4 regions of the Pantoea sp. GW821-FHT03E06 genome follow, and region 2 is predicted to be linked to each of the others. Evidence: predicted binding sites of a transcription regulator. Region 2 holds the regulator's gene; each other region holds the start of a gene.

What was found. Region 2 encodes PhoB, which activates phosphate uptake and scavenging genes when phosphate is short. Its sites were predicted from a motif close to CTGTCATAAAACTGNCNNAT; they were not measured.
Region 1: the regulator PhoB is predicted to act here: its motif matches at 1,907-1,926, upstream of ugpB (sn-glycerol-3-phosphate ABC transporter substrate-binding protein UgpB).
Region 3: the regulator PhoB is predicted to act here: its motif matches at 2,674-2,693, upstream of pstS (phosphate ABC transporter substrate-binding protein PstS).
Region 4: the regulator PhoB is predicted to act here: its motif matches at 2,199-2,218, upstream of pitA (inorganic phosphate transporter PitA).

The regions. Positions count from the first base shown of each region.
Region 1 is NZ_JBWKUG010000001.1:330,733-334,945, reverse strand. It holds gene ugpA (sn-glycerol-3-phosphate ABC transporter permease UgpA) at 1-441, opposite strand, end outside; gene ugpB (sn-glycerol-3-phosphate ABC transporter substrate-binding protein UgpB) at 506-1,822, opposite strand; gene livF (high-affinity branched-chain amino acid ABC transporter ATP-binding protein LivF) at 2,024-2,737, opposite strand; gene livG (high-affinity branched-chain amino acid ABC transporter ATP-binding protein LivG) at 2,739-3,506, opposite strand; gene AC07WB_RS01495 (high-affinity branched-chain amino acid ABC transporter permease LivM) at 3,503-4,213, opposite strand, start outside.
Region 2 is NZ_JBWKUG010000001.1:994,291-998,503, forward strand. It holds gene sbcD (exonuclease subunit SbcD) at 1-1,095, opposite strand, end outside; gene phoB (phosphate response regulator transcription factor PhoB) at 1,293-1,982, shown strand; gene phoR (phosphate regulon sensor histidine kinase PhoR) at 1,997-3,310, shown strand; gene AC07WB_RS04520 (PstS family phosphate ABC transporter substrate-binding protein) at 3,489-4,213, shown strand, end outside.
Region 3 is NZ_JBWKUG010000001.1:4,181,858-4,186,070, reverse strand. It holds gene pstA (phosphate ABC transporter permease PstA) at 1-472, opposite strand, end outside; gene pstC (phosphate ABC transporter permease PstC) at 469-1,431, opposite strand; gene pstS (phosphate ABC transporter substrate-binding protein PstS) at 1,521-2,564, opposite strand; gene glmS (glutamine--fructose-6-phosphate transaminase (isomerizing)) at 2,741-4,213, opposite strand, start outside.
Region 4 is NZ_JBWKUG010000001.1:3,919,523-3,923,735, forward strand. It holds gene AC07WB_RS18320 (cysteine hydrolase family protein) at 1-532, shown strand, start outside; gene AC07WB_RS18325 (hypothetical protein) at 533-880, opposite strand; gene AC07WB_RS18330 (BaiN/RdsA family NAD(P)/FAD-dependent oxidoreductase) at 955-2,139, opposite strand; gene pitA (inorganic phosphate transporter PitA) at 2,381-3,880, shown strand; gene uspB (universal stress protein UspB) at 4,061-4,213, opposite strand, start outside.

The DNA.
Region 1 (4,213 bases), 660 kb from region 2:
GTTGTAGCCCATTTGGTTCAGCAGGTGGCTGAATAACCCTAGCCCTGGATTGAACAGGAACATCCACAGCACTGCCGCCACCACCGGCGCGACCGCGTACGGCAGCAGCAGCAACGTTTGATACAGCTTACGCAGGCGAATGACGTAATCCACCAGCGCCGCCAGCAGCAGGGAAAAAGTCATGCCGCAAATCGTCACCAGCGCACTGAACTCAATGGTGGTCCAGAACGATGCCAGATAGTATTCGTCATTGAACAGACGCTTAAAGTTCGCCAACCCCACGAAGGTGCTGGAGATGCCAAAAGGATCAATGCTTTGCAGCGAATACCACAGAGCTTCACCGGCGGGCCACAGGAAGAAAATGGCCGTAATCACCAGCTGCGGTAGCACCAGCAAATAGGGCAGAAAACGGGAGCGAAATACGGGGCGCGATGAGGACATAGCAGGCTCAATCAAAGAGAGAAATCGGGGCGAACGCCAAACGTCGGCCCCGAGATGACAGCGTTTACTTCACTTGCTGCTCAAAACGGCGCAGCAGTTCGTTACCGCGTTTCACCGCGTTATCTAGCGCGGCTTGTGGTGTCTGTTTGCCGGTCCACACGCCTTCCAGCTCTTCATCCACGATGGTACGAATCTGTGGCATATTGCCCAGACGCATGCCTTTGGTGAACGGCAGCGGATCTTTGTTCAGCATTTGACGCGTGGCGATGTCTGCGCCTGGGTTCTTGTCGTAGAAGCCCTGCTGTTTAGTCAGCTCATAGGCGGCGGTGGTGATCGGCAGATAACCGGTTTTCTGGTGCCATTCAGCGGCGATTTCCGGCTGTGCGAGGAACTTCATAAACTCCGCCGCGCCTTTGTAGGTGTTGGCATCTTTGCCTTTCATCACCCACAGGCTCGCGCCACCAATGATGGCGTTCTGCGGGGCGTTCGGTACGGTTTCATCGTACGGCATCATGCCCACGCCGAAGTTAAATTTGGCGTAGTGTTTGATGTCGGCCAGCGAACCGGAAGAGGCGGTGGTGATGCCGCAATCGCCGTTGTAAAACTTGGCGGTGGATTCATCCTTACGACCGAAGTAGGTGAAATCGCCCTTCTTGTTCATCGCTTCCAGCATTTCGATGTGGCGCACCTGCACGGGCTTATTGAATTCCAGTACCGCATCGGTGCCGTCAAAGCCGTTATTTTTACTGGCCACCGGCAGCGCATGCCAGGCGCTGAAGTTTTCAATCTGAATCCAACCCTGCCAGCCGCTGGCGTAACCACAGGTCAGGCCCGCTTTACGCAGCGCTTCGGCATCTTTTGCCAGCTCCTGCCAGGTTTTCGGTGGCTGATCCGGATTCAGGCCAGCTTTTTTGAACGCGTCTTTGTTGTAATAGAGCACCGGCGTGGAGCTGTTGAACGGCTGAGAAATCAGCTGGCCTTTGCTGTCGCTGTAGTAACCCGCAACGGCTGGTACAAACTGCTGCGGATCCATCTGCACGCCAGCGTTTTTAAACACTTCATTGACCGGCACAATCGCTTTCGATGCCATCATGGTCGCGGTACCGACTTCATACACCTGCAGCAGTGCGGGCGCTTTACCCGAGCGCACCGCGGCGATGCCCGCTGCCAAGCTTTGCTCGTAGTTACCTTTGTAAGTCGGGACGATTTTATATTCTGGATGAGCCTGGTTAAAACGTTGTGCCAGAGAATCAACTTCTTTGCCTAACTCGCCTTCCATTGAGTGCCAGAAAGGGATCTCAGTTGCAGCCAGCGCATTACCGCTGAGCGCCAGACCGAGCACGACACTCATCAGGCGGGGACGAAGCGTAAAAGCGGACATAAGGTTTTTCCTGTGCTGTTAGCTACGCGCGAATTCGCGCATTTTTTTGTTCGCGACGTAACATGACACGGGGAAATGACGGATTAATAACAGGTTTATGACGGGGATGTGACAGCGGAATTTGGTTTGATTGGAGTTTAAGTCGCCATAAATGGCGACCCTACAAAATCGTGTAGGGTCGGCATTCATGCCGACCGGGGGTTATGCGCCTAAATAAGCACTCCGCACGGCTTCATTGGATAGCAGCGCTTCGCCGCTGTCTTCAAGCACCACGTGGCCATTCTCCAGCACATAACCGCGATCCGCCAGCTTCAGCGCCTGATTGGCGTTCTGCTCGACGAGGAAGATGGTCATGCCCTCTTTGCGCAGTTGCTCAATGGTGTCAAAGATCTGCTGAATGATAATCGGGGCGAGTCCCAGCGACGGTTCATCCAGCAGCAGCAAACGCGGCTGGCTCATCAGCGCACGGCCAATGGCCAGCATCTGCTGCTCACCGCCGGACATGGTGCCCGCGCGCTGTGCTTTACGTTCTGCCAGGCGTGAAAACAGCTGATAGACGCGATCGATACGTTCCTGATACTGCTGCCGCGTAGCGAAGAAGCCGCCCATCGCCAGGTTCTCTTCTACCGTCATACGCGAAAACACCCGACGCCCTTCCGGCACGATGGCGATCGCTTCACGCATGATTTTCGCCGTTTGCCAGTCGGTGATCTCTTTGCCATCAAAGGTAATGTTGCCGCTGGTGGCGCGCGGTTCACCGCACAAGGTGCCGAGCAGCGTGGTTTTACCCGCGCCGTTGGCACCGATCAGGGTAACGATCTCGCCCTGATTGATGTGCAGATTAATGTTGTGCAGCGCCTGGATCGGGCCGTAATGGGCGCTGACATTCTGCAAGGTTAAAATCGGGTTTGCCATGTTACGCCTCACCTAAATAAGCACGGATCACATCCGGATTGTTACGCACTTCTTCCGGCGTACCGTTGGCCAGCGGCGTTCCCTGATTCACTACGTAAATGCGGTCAGAAATGCCCATCACCAGCTTCATATCGTGTTCAATTAGCAGTACGGAAACCTTGTGCTCACCGCGCAGCTCGGCGATCAGCTCATCCAACTCGTGGGTTTCACGCGGGTTAAGCCCGGCAGCCGGTTCATCCAGCATCAGAATTTCCGGACGCGTTACCATGCAGCGCGCAATTTCCAGACGACGCTGCTGGCCATAAGCGAGGTTGCCCGCCTGGCGGTTGGCGAGATCCAGCAAGCCGATGCGATCCAGCCAGGTGGCCGCGCGATCCAGCGCGTCGCTCTCACCGCGACGGAAAGCCGGGGTTTTGAATAAACCGGAGAACACGCCGCTTTTGAGGTGCTGATGCTGTGCCACCAGCAGGTTTTCAATCACCGTCATTTCGCGGAACAGGCGCACGTGCTGGAAGGTACGCACAATGCCCATACGCGCAATCTTCTGGCCCGGCAAACCCTGCAGCTGCTGATCGCGCAGTTTGATGGTGCCGCCGGTTGGTTTATAGAAACCGGTCAGGCAGTTGAACACCGTGGTTTTACCGGCGCCGTTCGGGCCAATCAACGAAACGATTTCCTGTGGATGCAGCTCAAGCGCCACATTGTTGACGGCTAACAGGCCGCCGAAGCGCATCATCAGGCCTTCAACGGCTAATAAAGGCTGACTCATGCCTGCTCTCCTTGTTTACTGCTTTTCATCTTCAGATGCGGACGCTTCATTGGCAGCAGCCCTTGTGGACGCCAGATCATCATCAGCACCATCAAACCACCGAGCACCAGCATGCTGTACTCATTCAAATCACGCATCAGCTCGCGCGAAACCACCAGCAGAATGGCTGCGAGGATCACCGCCAGCTGCGAGCCCATGCCGCCCAGCACCACAATCGCCAGCACAAAAGCCGATTCGACGAAGGTGAAGGATTCCGGGCTGACGAAACCCTGACGTGCGGCGAACAGCGTACCCGCAAAGCCCGCAAACACGGCGCTGATGGTGAAGGCGGTCAGTTTGATGCGCGTTGGGCTCAGACCAAGCGAACGGCAGGCGATCTCATCTTCACGCAGCGCTTCCCACGCGCGGCCCAGCGGCATACGCAGTAAGCGGTTGATAACGAACAGCGTCAGCACCACCAGCAGCAGCGCCACCAGATAGAGGAAAATTACACGGTCGCTGGGATCGTATTTCAGGCCAAAGAACTCATGGAAGGTGCTCCAGCCGCCTTCGCTGACCCGGCGGCCAAACTCCAGACCAAACAGGCTGGGCTTGGGAATCTGCGCGATACCGTTCGGGCCGCCGGTGATCGCCGTGTTATTCAGCAGCAGAATGCGTACGATTTCGCCGAAGCCGAGCGTCACAATCGCCAGATAGTCCCCGCGCAG
Region 2 (4,213 bases):
TAATTCGCTCAGGGTTTCGTTTTCCAGACGTTCCAGGCTGCGCTGCCGCTGCTCGCGGCTGCGGCGCACCAGCAGCACTTCAACCGGTAGATTTTCTGTTAATGCTTCGATGCGGCGCTGCAAATCGCTGAGATATTCCTGCGTAGTGATCTCAATATCCAGCCAGGTAGGATGTTCGCTGGCGCGCTCGCTGAACTGCGCCAGCTGATGTTCGATCTCCGCCATTGAGCCTTTAAGCATCTGCATCGGCTGGAATAGTGGAATGGTCAACGGCGTAACGGCATCAAGCGTGGCGCTGAACTCCAGTAGAAACACGCTCTTTTCACGCCCAAGTTCGTCAAAGCTGAGCGGGATCGGCGAGCCGCTGTAGCGAATATGGTCGCTGTTAGCGATGCGCTGTGCGCGATGAATGTGGCCGAGCGCAATGTAATCAGCCGGTGGAAACGCCTGCGCCGGAAAGGCATCCAGCGTGCCGATATAGATGTCGCGCACCGAGTCACTTTTGGTGACGCCAACGGTGGTGAGATGGCCGGTGGCGATAATAGGCAGTTTGTTCGTCAGCGCCTCGCGCTGCGCCAGGGCGGCGGCAAAGCACTGCTGATAGTGCTGCTCGATCGCTTCCAGCAGCGAAAGCTGTTTCTCGCGCCCGGATTGTCCGGCCTGGCTGCGCAGAATATCGCGCGGGCGCAGGTAAGGAATGGCGCACAGCAGCGCGCCCGGCGCGCCATCGCGCTGCTTCAGCGTTAGCACCTGCTGCTCGCCCTGCGGTGTGGCGCTGGTGATCACCTGGGTATTCAGGCAGGCCAGCAGCTCGCGCGATTCATTCAGGGTGGCAACCGAATCGTGATTGCCCGCCAGCACCACCAGCTGACAGCCGCAGGGCTGCAGCGCCACCACAAAGCGGTTAAACATTTCACGCGCATAGCTCGGCGGCGAACCGGTATCAAACAGATCGCCGGCGATAATCAGCGCATCCACCTGATGCTGCACAATCTGATCCAGCAGCCAGTCGAGAAACGCCTGATGTTCCCTGGCGCGACTTTTACTGTAAAAGAACTGGCCAAGATGCCAGTCAGCGGTGTGAATGATGCGCATGTATGCTTCCTGCTAAATAAAAACAATGCGCAAGTATAACGGCTTCAGTAGCAAACGAAAAAAGGGGATTTTGCTTGTCACATTTCTGTTTTTTATCTATTTATCACGGGGCGGGGTTTTCATAAAAGTGTCATAAAACTGACGCATAATGGCGCCGCAAATCCCAGTGACACGGTGTCACACTAGCAGGAGTTACAATGGCTAAGCGCATTTTGGTTGTGGAAGACGAAGCTCCCATCCGTGAAATGTTATGTTTCGTGCTGGAACAGAATGATTACCAGCCTATTGAGGCGGAAGATTATGACAGCGCGATTGGTAAGCTGATCGAACCCTGGCCTGATTTAATTCTGCTGGACTGGATGTTGCCCGGTGGCAGTGGCATTCAATTTATTAAACATTTGAAACGCGAAGCGATGACGCGCGACATTCCGGTGATGATGCTGACAGCGCGCGGTGAAGAGGAAGATCGCGTGCGTGGCCTGGAAGTGGGCGCGGATGATTACATCACCAAGCCGTTCTCGCCGAAAGAGTTGATGGCGCGTATCAAAGCGGTCATGCGCCGAATTTCACCGATGGCGGTGGAAGAGGTGATTGAGATGCAGGGTTTAAGCCTCGATCCCTCCTCGCATCGCGTGATGTCCGAAACCACGCCGCTGGAGATGGGACCGACCGAATATAAATTACTGCACTTCTTTATGACCCACCCGGAACGCGTCTACAGTCGCGAGCAGCTGTTGAACCACGTCTGGGGCACCAATGTGTATGTCGAAGATCGTACCGTCGATGTGCATATTCGCCGTTTACGCAAAGCGCTGGAGCTCACCGGCCACGATCGCATGGTTCAAACCGTTCGCGGAACAGGGTATCGTTTCTCTGCCCGCTACTAAACGGAGTTTTTACCGTGCTGGAACGACTCTCCTGGAAGAGATTGTTGATTGAGCTGGCGCTGGTGTGTTTACCTGCGCTGGTGCTCGGTCTGTTGTTCGGTTATCTGCCGTGGCTGCTACTGATTGCCGTCACCGGCGTGTTGTTTTGGCACTTCAGGAATCTCATGCGCCTGTCGCACTGGCTATGGGTCGATCGCTCCATGACGCCGCCTGCCGGGCGCGGTAGCTGGGAACCGCTGTTTTACGGTTTGTATCAGATGCAGCTGCGTAACCGCCGGCGTCGGCGCGAGCTGGGTAACCTGATCAAACGTTTCCGTAGCGGCGCAGAATCGCTGCCGGATGCCGTGGTGCTTACCACCGAAGAGGGCACCATTTTCTGGTGTAATGGCCTGGCGCAGCAGCATCTGGGCTTGCGCTGGCCAGAGGATAACGGGCAGAACATCCTCAACTTACTGCGCTATCCCGAGTTTTCCCGCTATATCCGTCAGCGCAATTTTGACGCGCCGCTGACGCAGATCCTCAATAATCAGCATCATATGGAATTCCGCGTGATGCCTTACAGTGAAGGGCAATGGCTGATGGTGGCGCGCGATGTCACCCAGATGCACCAGCTGGAAGGCGCGCGACGTAACTTCTTTGCCAACGTTAGTCATGAACTGCGCACGCCGCTCACCGTGTTGCAGGGTTATCTGGAAATGATGGATGACGCAGTGATGAACGAGCGCACGCGCAGCAAAGCGCTGCACACCATGCAAGAGCAAACGCGCCGCATGGACAGCCTGGTAAAACAGTTGCTGACCTTATCGCGTATTGAAGCGGCGCCGGCCATCGATCTGAAAGAGACGGTAGATGTGCCGGGCATGCTGCTGCTGCTGCAGCATGAAGCAGAAACGTTGAGTCAGGGACGTCATACCCTCCATTTCCATACCGATCCGCATCTCAAAGTATTTGGCAATGATGAGCAACTGCGCAGCGCCATTTCCAATCTGGTGTACAACGCGGTGAACCACACGCCGGAAGGGACGCGTATCGACATCAGCTGGCTGCGTACCAAACAAGGCGCGCAGTTTAAGGTGTGCGATGACGGCCCCGGCATCAGCGAGCAGCACTTGCCGCGCCTGACTGAACGCTTCTATCGCGTGGATAAAGCACGTTCGCGCGCCACCGGCGGTAGCGGGCTAGGGCTGGCGATCGTGAAACACGCGTTGGGCCATCATAATGCGCGGCTGGAGATCACCAGCGTGCCGCATCAGGAAACCTGCTTCAGCTTTCTTCTGCCACCACGGTTGATTGTGGCTAACGTGGCTCAAGAGCGTGTTAACACCTAGTGAGTCAATTTATTGCCTATGCATTCAGGTGCGCACCCTACGAAAACCCAGCTCCGCAAACGTAGGGGCGCCATTCATGGCGACCTATTCGCGCCTCGCTGGCTGCCATGACGCATTTAATTGCGCGATAAATCGCGCCGCGACAGAATAGAGCCCTTATTGAATTGCGGAACCACTCATGAAATCGCTGTTGCTCTCCTGCTTGCTGCTTTGCTCTGCTTTAGCGCACGCCCAACAAACTATGCTGACGGGTAATCTCAGCAGCGTGGGATCGGATACGCTAGGTTACCTGATGACGTTGTGGGGGGAAGATTTCAGCCGCCAGTCACCGGGTGTGAACGTGCAGGTACAGGCGGCGGGATCCTCAACGGCGCCTACCGCACTGGCGGCGGGTGCGGCGCAGCTGGGGGCAATGAGCCGTCCGATGCAGAGTGATGAACGTCAGCTGTTTATCGCCCGCTACGGCTACCCGCCGCTGGCGGTTCCGGTGGCGATGGATGCGCTGGTGGTGGTCGTTAATCAGGACAATCCGCTGTCGCACATCGCGCCGCAGCAGCTTGATGCGCTGTTTTCCATTACCCGACGGTGTGGCGCGCAACAGGTGCCGCAGCACTGGGGCGATCTCGGCTTGAGTCGCGGCGCATGGACGACGCGCAGCATTCAGCGCTACGGCCGCAACTCAGCTTCAGGTACCTGGGGATTTTTTAAGCAGCAGGCGCTGTGTAACGGCGATTTTCGGGCGGATGTCGCTGAATTTCCCGGTTCCGCAGCGGTGGTACAGGCCGTCGCCGCCACACCGAACAGCATTGGCTACGCTAGCTTTGGCTTTCATCTCAGCGGTGTGAAAATGCTGCCGGTGGATACGCCGGCGGGCGAAAGCGTGATGCCGGATGCCGAATCCAT
Region 3 (4,213 bases), 3.2 Mb from region 2:
CCACGCCCGCCCAGCCGGAGAAATGCTGCATCTGCGACACCACAATGGTGTAAACAAACAGGCCGACCACAATCGACGGCGCAGACAGCAGAATATCGTTGATGAAGCGAATCACTTCCGCCAGCCAATGTTTACGCCCATATTCCGCCAGGTAAATTCCGGCCATGATGCCAAGTGGCGTTCCGATGATCGTCGACCAGAAAATCAGTAAGCCGCTGCCGACTAAGGCATTGGCTAAGCCACCGCCTGCTGTATTCGGTGGCGGAGTTGATTCGGTAAACAGCGACCAGCTTAAACCATCGACGCCGCGCGTCACGGTAGTGAACAGAATCCACACCAGCCAAAACAGGCCGAAAGCCATGGTCAACAGCGACAGCGTCAGGGCAATTTTGTTTTTAGTACTGCGCCACGCCTGCATTTTGCGGCGCGAGGCTTCCAGCTCAGCGCGAGCCTGAACTTCAATAGCGGTCATGAACGGGCTCCTTCACTCTTCGCCAGACGCAGGATCATCAGTTTGGAGATCGCCAGCACGATAAAGGTAATCACGAAGAGGATCAGACCCAGCTCCATCAGCGCCGCGACGTGCACACCGGATTCCGCTTCGGCGAATTCGTTGGCCAGCGCGGAGGTGATACTGTTGCCCGGCATAAACAGCGAGGGGCTGTCGAGCTGGTAGGTGTTGCCGATGATAAAGGTCACCGCCATGGTTTCACCCAATGCGCGGCCCAGTCCCAGCATCACGCCGCCGATCACGCCGTTTTTGGTGAACGGCAGCACGATGCGCCAGATCACTTCCCACGTGGTACAGCCGATACCGTAAGCCGACTCTTTCATCATCACCGGCGTTTGCTCAAACACGTCACGCATCACCGAAGCGATGTAAGGAATGATCATGATGGCGAGAATCACGCCCGCCGCCAGAATACCGATACCGAATGCCGGGCCAGAGAACAGCGCGCCAACGATCGGGATATTCGATAACACATTGCCCACTGGCGTCTGGAAATATTCGGCGAACAGCGGGGCGAAAACAAACAGGCCCCACATGCCGTAAACGATGCTGGGTATCGCGGCCAGCAGCTCAATGGCGGTGCCCAGCGGGCGGCGTAGCCAGCCCGGCGCAAGTTCGGTCAGGAACAGCGCGATGCCGAAGCTCACTGGCACGGCAATGATCAGCGCAATAATTGAGGTAACGAGGGTGCCGTAAATCGGCACCAGCGCACCAAATTGTTCGTTTGGCGCATCCCAGGTTTTGTTCCACAGGAAGGAGAAACCAAATTTTTGGATGCTAGGCCAGGAGGAGAAAATCAGGGAGACGATAATGCCACCCATCAACAGCAACACGATAAGCGCAGACAGTTTGACCAGTGCGCCGAAAATCATATCGCCTTGTTTACCGGGGGCTTTGAACGTCGGCTTAGTGGCAGCCATAGAATTCTCTGTTCTCAGGAGGATATCAGGGCGGCAGGTGATGCCGCCCATTGAGCTGGCCAACCGTGCTGGCTGGCCGGGTAAATCCGTTACTTGTACAGCGCTTTACCGGAGCTATCTTTGATGTTCGCTTTCCACGCTGCACGAATCTGGTTCGCTACGCTCTCTGGCAGCGCGGCATAGTCCAGAGACGTTGCGGTTTTACTGCCGCCTTTGTAGGCCCAGTCGAAGAACTTCAGCACTTCACTACCTTTCGCCGCATCAGCCTGATCTTTGTAAATCAGGATGAACGTAGTTGAGGTGATCGGCCATGCATCGTTGCCTTTCTGGAAGGTCAGATCCTGGGCAAACGATTTGCTCCAGTCCGCGCCTTTCGCGGCGTTAGCAAAGCTGGCCTCGCTTGGCGCTACCGCTTTGCCATCAGCATCAACCAGTTTGGTGTAGGTCAGGTTGTTCTGCTTAGCGTAGGCGTATTCCACGTAGCCAATCGAACCCGGCAGACGCTGCACGAAGGCGGCTACGCCATCGTTACCTTTACCGCCCAGACCGGTTGGCCAGTTAACGGTGTTACCTTTACCGATTTTGCTGTTCCACTCTTCGTTCACTTTCGCCAGGTAGCTAGTGAAGACGAATGAAGTACCGGAACCGTCAGCGCGGCGCACCACGTTGATGTTGGAATCGGGCAGTTTCACACCGGGGTTCAGTTTAGTGATCGCCGGGTCGTTCCACTTTTTGATGGTGCCGAGGTAGATATCACCTACAGTTTTGCCGTCGAGGGTTAATTCACCTGATTTCACGCCTGGAATGTTAACCGCCAGCACCACACCACCGATGACGGTAGGGAACTGGAACAGGCCGTTTTTCTCCAGATCTTCATCTTTCATTGGTGCATCAGACGCACCGAAATCGACGGTTTTTGCGATGATCTGCTTAACGCCGCCTGAAGAACCAATACCCTGATAGTTAATTTTGCTACCGGTGGCTTGCTGGTACTCTGCTGCCCACTTGGCATAAACCGGTGCCGGGAATGTCCCGCCTGCGCCCGTCAGATCGGTTGCTGCAAAAGCAGAGACCGCGCTTACTGCGAAGGTGGCGGCGAGGATTCGGGCTACGGTGCTACGCATCAGTGTCATGTTCCCTCCAGGGGATTTAAAAAAATCAGGCTCAATGCCTTTTTAGTAGGAGTCAGTGATTGCTGCTGGAGGGAAAATAGGACAGTTTGATGACAGTGAAATGTACGAAATATGACAGTTATATGACAGCGTGCAGAAATGAAGCGGGCCCGTTGCGGGCCCACTCTTATGATTGATTATTCTACGGTAACGGATTTTGCCAGGTTACGCGGCTGATCGACGTCGGTGCCTTTAATCAGCGCCACATGATATGAAAGCAGCTGTAACGGCACGGTATAGAAGATTGGAGCAATCACCTCTTCTACGTGCGGCAGTGAGATGATTTTCATGCCATCGCTGTCACTGAAGCCGGCATCCTGGTCGGCAAACACATACAGCAAACCGCCGCGCGCGCGCACCTCTTCGATGTTGGATTTCAGCTTCTCCAGCAGCTCGTTGTTCGGCGCCACCACGATCACCGGCATATCCGCATCAATTAACGCCAGCGGGCCATGCTTCAGCTCACCAGCCGCATAGGCTTCGGCGTGAATGTAGGAGATCTCTTTCAGCTTCAGCGCACCTTCCATGGCGATGGGATACTGATCGCCGCGGCCAAGGAACAGCGCGTGATGTTTGTCGGAGAAACCTTCAGCGAGATTTTCGATCACTTTATCCTGCGCCAGCATCTGCTCGATACGGCTCGGCAATGCCTGCAGCGCGTGCACAATTTCGTGCTCGGTTTCGGCTTTCATGCCGTGCAGACGGCCGAGTTTCGCCACCAGCATCAGCAATACCGCTAGCTGCGTGGTGAAGGCTTTGGTCGACGCGACGCCAATTTCGGTGCCGGCTTTGGTCATCAGCGCCAAATCTGACTCACGCACCAGCGAGGAACCGGCCACGTTACAGATCGCCAGCGAACCGAGATAACCCAGCTCTTTCGACAGACGCAGCGCGGCCAGCGTATCGGCGGTTTCACCCGATTGTGACAGCGTGATCAGCAGGCTATTTTTGCGCACCGCTGATTTGCGATAGCGAAATTCGGAGGCGATTTCGACATCACAAGGCAGGTTGGCCAGCGACTCAAACCAGTAGCGCGACACCATGCCGGAATTGTAAGAGGTGCCGCAGGCGATGATCTGGATATGCTCAACCTGGCTCAGCAATTTCTCTGCATCCGGGCCCAGCTCACTGAGATCAACTTCACCGTGATTAAAACGCCCGGTTAAGGTGTTTTTAATCGCGTTCGGCTGCTCGTAAATCTCTTTCTGCATGTAGTGACGATAGATGCCTTTATCACCGGCATCGTACTGCGCAGTGGATTCGATTTCAGCGCGTTTAGCCGGCTTGCCAGCGCGGTCGATGATGGTGATTTCGCGGCGGGTAATCTCAGCGATATCCCCCTCTTCCAGATAAACGAAGCGGCGCGTCACCGGCAGCAAGGCCAGCTGATCGGAAGCGATAAAGTTTTCGCCCACGCCACGACCAATCACCAGCGGGCTACCGGAACGCGCCGCCACCAGCACCGTAGGATCGCGGCTGTCCATGATCACCATGCCATAAGCGCCGCGCAGCTGCGGGATCACGCGCAGCACCACTTCACGCAGCGTGCCGCCCTGCTTCTGCTCCCAATGCACCAGATGCGCCACCACTTCGGTGTCGGTTTCCGAAGC
Region 4 (4,213 bases), 2.9 Mb from region 2:
TGATATCCAGAACGAATATTTTCCAGGCGGGAAAATGCCGATACCTGATGGTATGAAGGCATTGCAAAACAGCAAACGCATCGTCGAGTTCGCTCACAAAAACAATATGCCGGTGTTCTTCGTCCAGCATTTAGGGGAAGCCGATGGCCCGCTGTTTGCGAAAGGCAGCCGTTTCGCTGAGTTCCATAAAGATTTACAGCCGGGCAAAGAAGACCGCGTGATCGGCAAAGCCACACCAAGTTCATTTGTTGGCACCGATCTACAGCAACAGCTGGATGCACTGGGCATCAAGCAGCTGATCGTTACCGGCCTGATGACCCATATGTGCGTCTCATCCACCGCGCGTGATGCGGTGCCGCTCGGCTACGCGGTCATCATTCCGGAAGATGCCACGGCCACACGCGATCTGGCGACCTGGGATAACAAGGTGGTCGATCATAATGTGTTGCAGCAGGCGGCACTGGCGGGTGTTGCCGATGTGTTCGCGGAGATTAAAACCACTGACCAGGTTCTCGCGCTGCCGGTAAACTAATTACTGCACCGGCTGGCCCGGTAACAGTTTCTCTGATAATAAACGGCGGCAGGACAGGCTTTCCTGCCGCGCCTGCTGCTGCTGTTCTGGCGACAAATCCTGCCAAATGGTTTGCAGATGTTCGGCCAACCCCGCCTGGAAGTGAATCTTCTGCAACGCGTAATCGGAATTGCTACCTTCGATAATTTGCTGCATGTCCTTCGGCGTATTCCCGCGCCCGTCGTGCGTCAGCGTACAGAACATGGCGATGTAGTAGCCTTTATCTTCGTCACTGTAGTGCGGCATCAGCCACCAAACAGCGGCGCTGATAACAATGAGCAACGGCAGAAGAAATTTGATTTTTAACATGAAGGGCATCACCCGCTGAAGAGTAAAGCGCGCGATAGTAGCAGATTGCGTGCGTGCGGCCTATTCAGCACGCATTAAAGCGCCTGCGCGCACGCCCAAGCCGAGCTCCACGCCCACTGGAAGTTATAGCCGCCCAGCCAGCCGGTGACATCCACCACTTCACCAATAAAGAACAGCCCCGGCACATCGCGTGCTTCCATGGTTTTTGACGATAGCTGTGTGGTATCCACGCCGCCCAGCGTCACTTCAGCGGTACGGTAGCCTTCGGTGCCGTTCGGCTGCACGCGCCAATGATGCAATGTGTTAACCAGCTCGCTCTGCTGCTTGCTATTCAGCTGTTTCAGCGTGACGTCGGGAATCTGCTTGAGTTCCTGCAGCACTTCCACCAGCCGTTTTGGCAGAATCTTCGCCAGGCTGTTTTTCAGGCTGAGATTAGGATGAGCCTCGCGCTGCACATGAATAAAATCATCCAGCGAGGTGGCCGGTGACAAATCAATGGTGACGAATTCGCCAGGCTGCCAGTAACTGGAGATTTGCAACACGGCCGGGCCCGACAAACCGCGATGGGTAAACAGCATCGCTTCTTTAAATAAGGTGCCGTCCTGCGCCGTAATGGTCGTGGGCAATGCCACGCCGGAAAGGGTATTAAGCTGCTCCAGCAAGGGTTTATGCAGCGTGAAAGGCACCAGCGCCGCACGCGTGGGGAACACTTTCAGGCCGAACTGCTCGGCGACTTTGTAGCCGAACGGTGTGGCACCCAAGCCCGGCATCGAGAGTCCACCGCTGGCAATCACCAGTTTTTCAGCCTGCACCGCCGCGCCGTTAAGCTGCAAAGTGTAGCCGTAGTCATCGCGCTCCACGCTCAACACTTCACTGCGTAAGCGCACGCTCACCTGCCCGGCTTCACACTCTTTCAGCAAGAGATCGACAATCTGCTGCGCCGAATCATCGCAGAACAACTGGCCGAGGGTTTTCTCGTGATAGGCAATGCCATGGCGATTGACCAGATCGATGAAATCCCACTGGGTATAACGCGCCAGCGCCGATTTGCAGAAGTGGGGATTGTGCGACAGGTACGCCGCCGGCTCAGTGTGCATGTTGGTGAAGTTGCAGCGGCCACCGCCCGACATCAAAATTTTGCGCCCCGCTTTCTTGCCGTTATCCAGCAGCAGCACGCGACGGCCCAATTGCCCTGCCTGCGCCGCACAGAACATGCCGGCTGCGCCTGCACCAATAATGATAACGTCAAACTTTTCCACTGCTTTATCCGCCTTGCCTGAAAGGCGCTGATTGTAGAGATCTGTGGCTTTCAGCGCTAGGGTCAAAAAAATGCCGTAAATGTGTCATAATGTAACTCGCTAATTTATAGATGGTTTCACCTTAATTTTTAGGGTGGATGACAAATTTAAGACAATAAAGAGCTATATTTTTCTTTCATATCGCGCACGTTGTCGCAGATAATGCGCCGCGTTCATGTCCTCCCAAAATGGCGTAACGTTTATGCTACATCTGTTTGCTGGTCTCGACCTCAGTACCAGCCTGTTACTGATTCTTGCTCTGCTGTTTGTATTGTTTTACGAAGCAATCAACGGTTTTCACGACACTGCTAACGCGGTTGCGACTGTCATTTACACCCGTGCGATGCGGGCGCAACTGGCGGTTGTCATGGCTGGCGTTTTCAACTTTTTAGGTGTTTTGCTTGGTGGATTGAGCGTGGCTTATGCCATCGTTCACATGCTTCCGACTGATTTACTGTTGAATGTCGGTTCGGCCCACGGCCTCGCCATGGTCTTCTCCATGCTGCTCGCCGCGATTATCTGGAACCTTGGCACCTGGTATTTAGGTTTGCCGGCGTCCAGTTCTCACACATTGATTGGCGCTATCATCGGTATTGGGCTCACCAACGCCCTGATGACCGGCACCTCGGTGGTTGATGCACTCAACCTGCCGAAAGTCATCAATATCTTCCTGTCCCTGATTCTTTCGCCGATTGTCGGTTTGGTGATTGCAGGCAGCCTGATTTTCCTGCTGCGTCGTTACTGGAGCGGAACCACTAAGCGTTCGCGCATCCACATGACACCTGCCGATCGTGAAAAAATTGATGGCAAGAAAAAGCCACCGTTCTGGACGCGCATTGCTCTTATCGTTTCAGCGATTGGCGTGAGCTACTCACACGGCGCGAATGATGGGCAGAAAGGCATTGGTCTGATTATGCTGGTGCTGATCGGCGTGGCGCCGGCGGGCTTTGTGGTGAATCTGAATGCATCAGGTTATGACATCACGCGCACGCGCGACGCGGTAAACCATCTGGAACAGTATTATCAGCAACATAACGACTCGCTGGCGCATATGGTGCAGCTTGCACCGCCTGTTGTGCCAACGCCGGAGGAGTCAGTCGGCGGCCCGCAGGAGTTCCATTGCGATAGCAGCCGCGCGTTGCAGGCCATCGATCGTGCGCAGCTGCTGCTGAATAACTTGCAGAGCTACGATCAGCTGTCGGTTGATCAACGCGGCCAAATGCGTCGTCTGTTGCTGTGCGTTTCAGACACCGTAGATAAAGTCGCCAAGCTGCCGGAAACCAGCGCCGACGATAAGCGCTTCCTCAACAAGCTGAAAGGCGATTTGCTGGGCACCATTGAGTACGCGCCTATCTGGATTATTGTTGCCGTTGCACTGGCACTGGGCATCGGTACCATGATTGGCTGGCGTCGCGTGGCTACCACTATCGGTGAGAAAATCGGCAAGAAAGGCATGACCTATGCGCAGGGCATGTCAGCGCAGGTCACGGCCGCGCTGTCGATTGGCGTGGCCAGTTACACCGGTATGCCGGTTTCCACCACGCACATTCTGTCGTCGTCGGTGGCCGGTACCATGCTGGTCGATGGCGGTGGATTGCAGAGTCGCACCATCAAAAATATCGCCATGGCGTGGGTATTCACGCTGCCGGTGTGTATTTTGCTGTCGGGTTCGCTTTACTGGATTGCACTGAAATTAATTTGATGGATACCCTAAATAATTCGAATTGCAGGAAGGCAGCAAGTGGGTGAATCCCCAGGAGCTTACTGAAGTAAGTGACTGGGGTGAACACACGCAGCTAACGCAGCTGCAACTCGAAGTATGACGGGTATGGGGGCGACAGCGATGTCGCCCTTTTTTATTGCCGTTATTTATTGCCGTTATTTATTGCCAGATTGCCATCGCAATCAGGCTGACAACCACCAAAAAACAGAGCCCGCTGGTCAGCACGAACTGCCCGCGCACGCGTTCGCAGCGGCGAATAAATTCGTCGTCATGATGATCGTGATAGCGCTTTTCCCAGATATAGCGCACCAG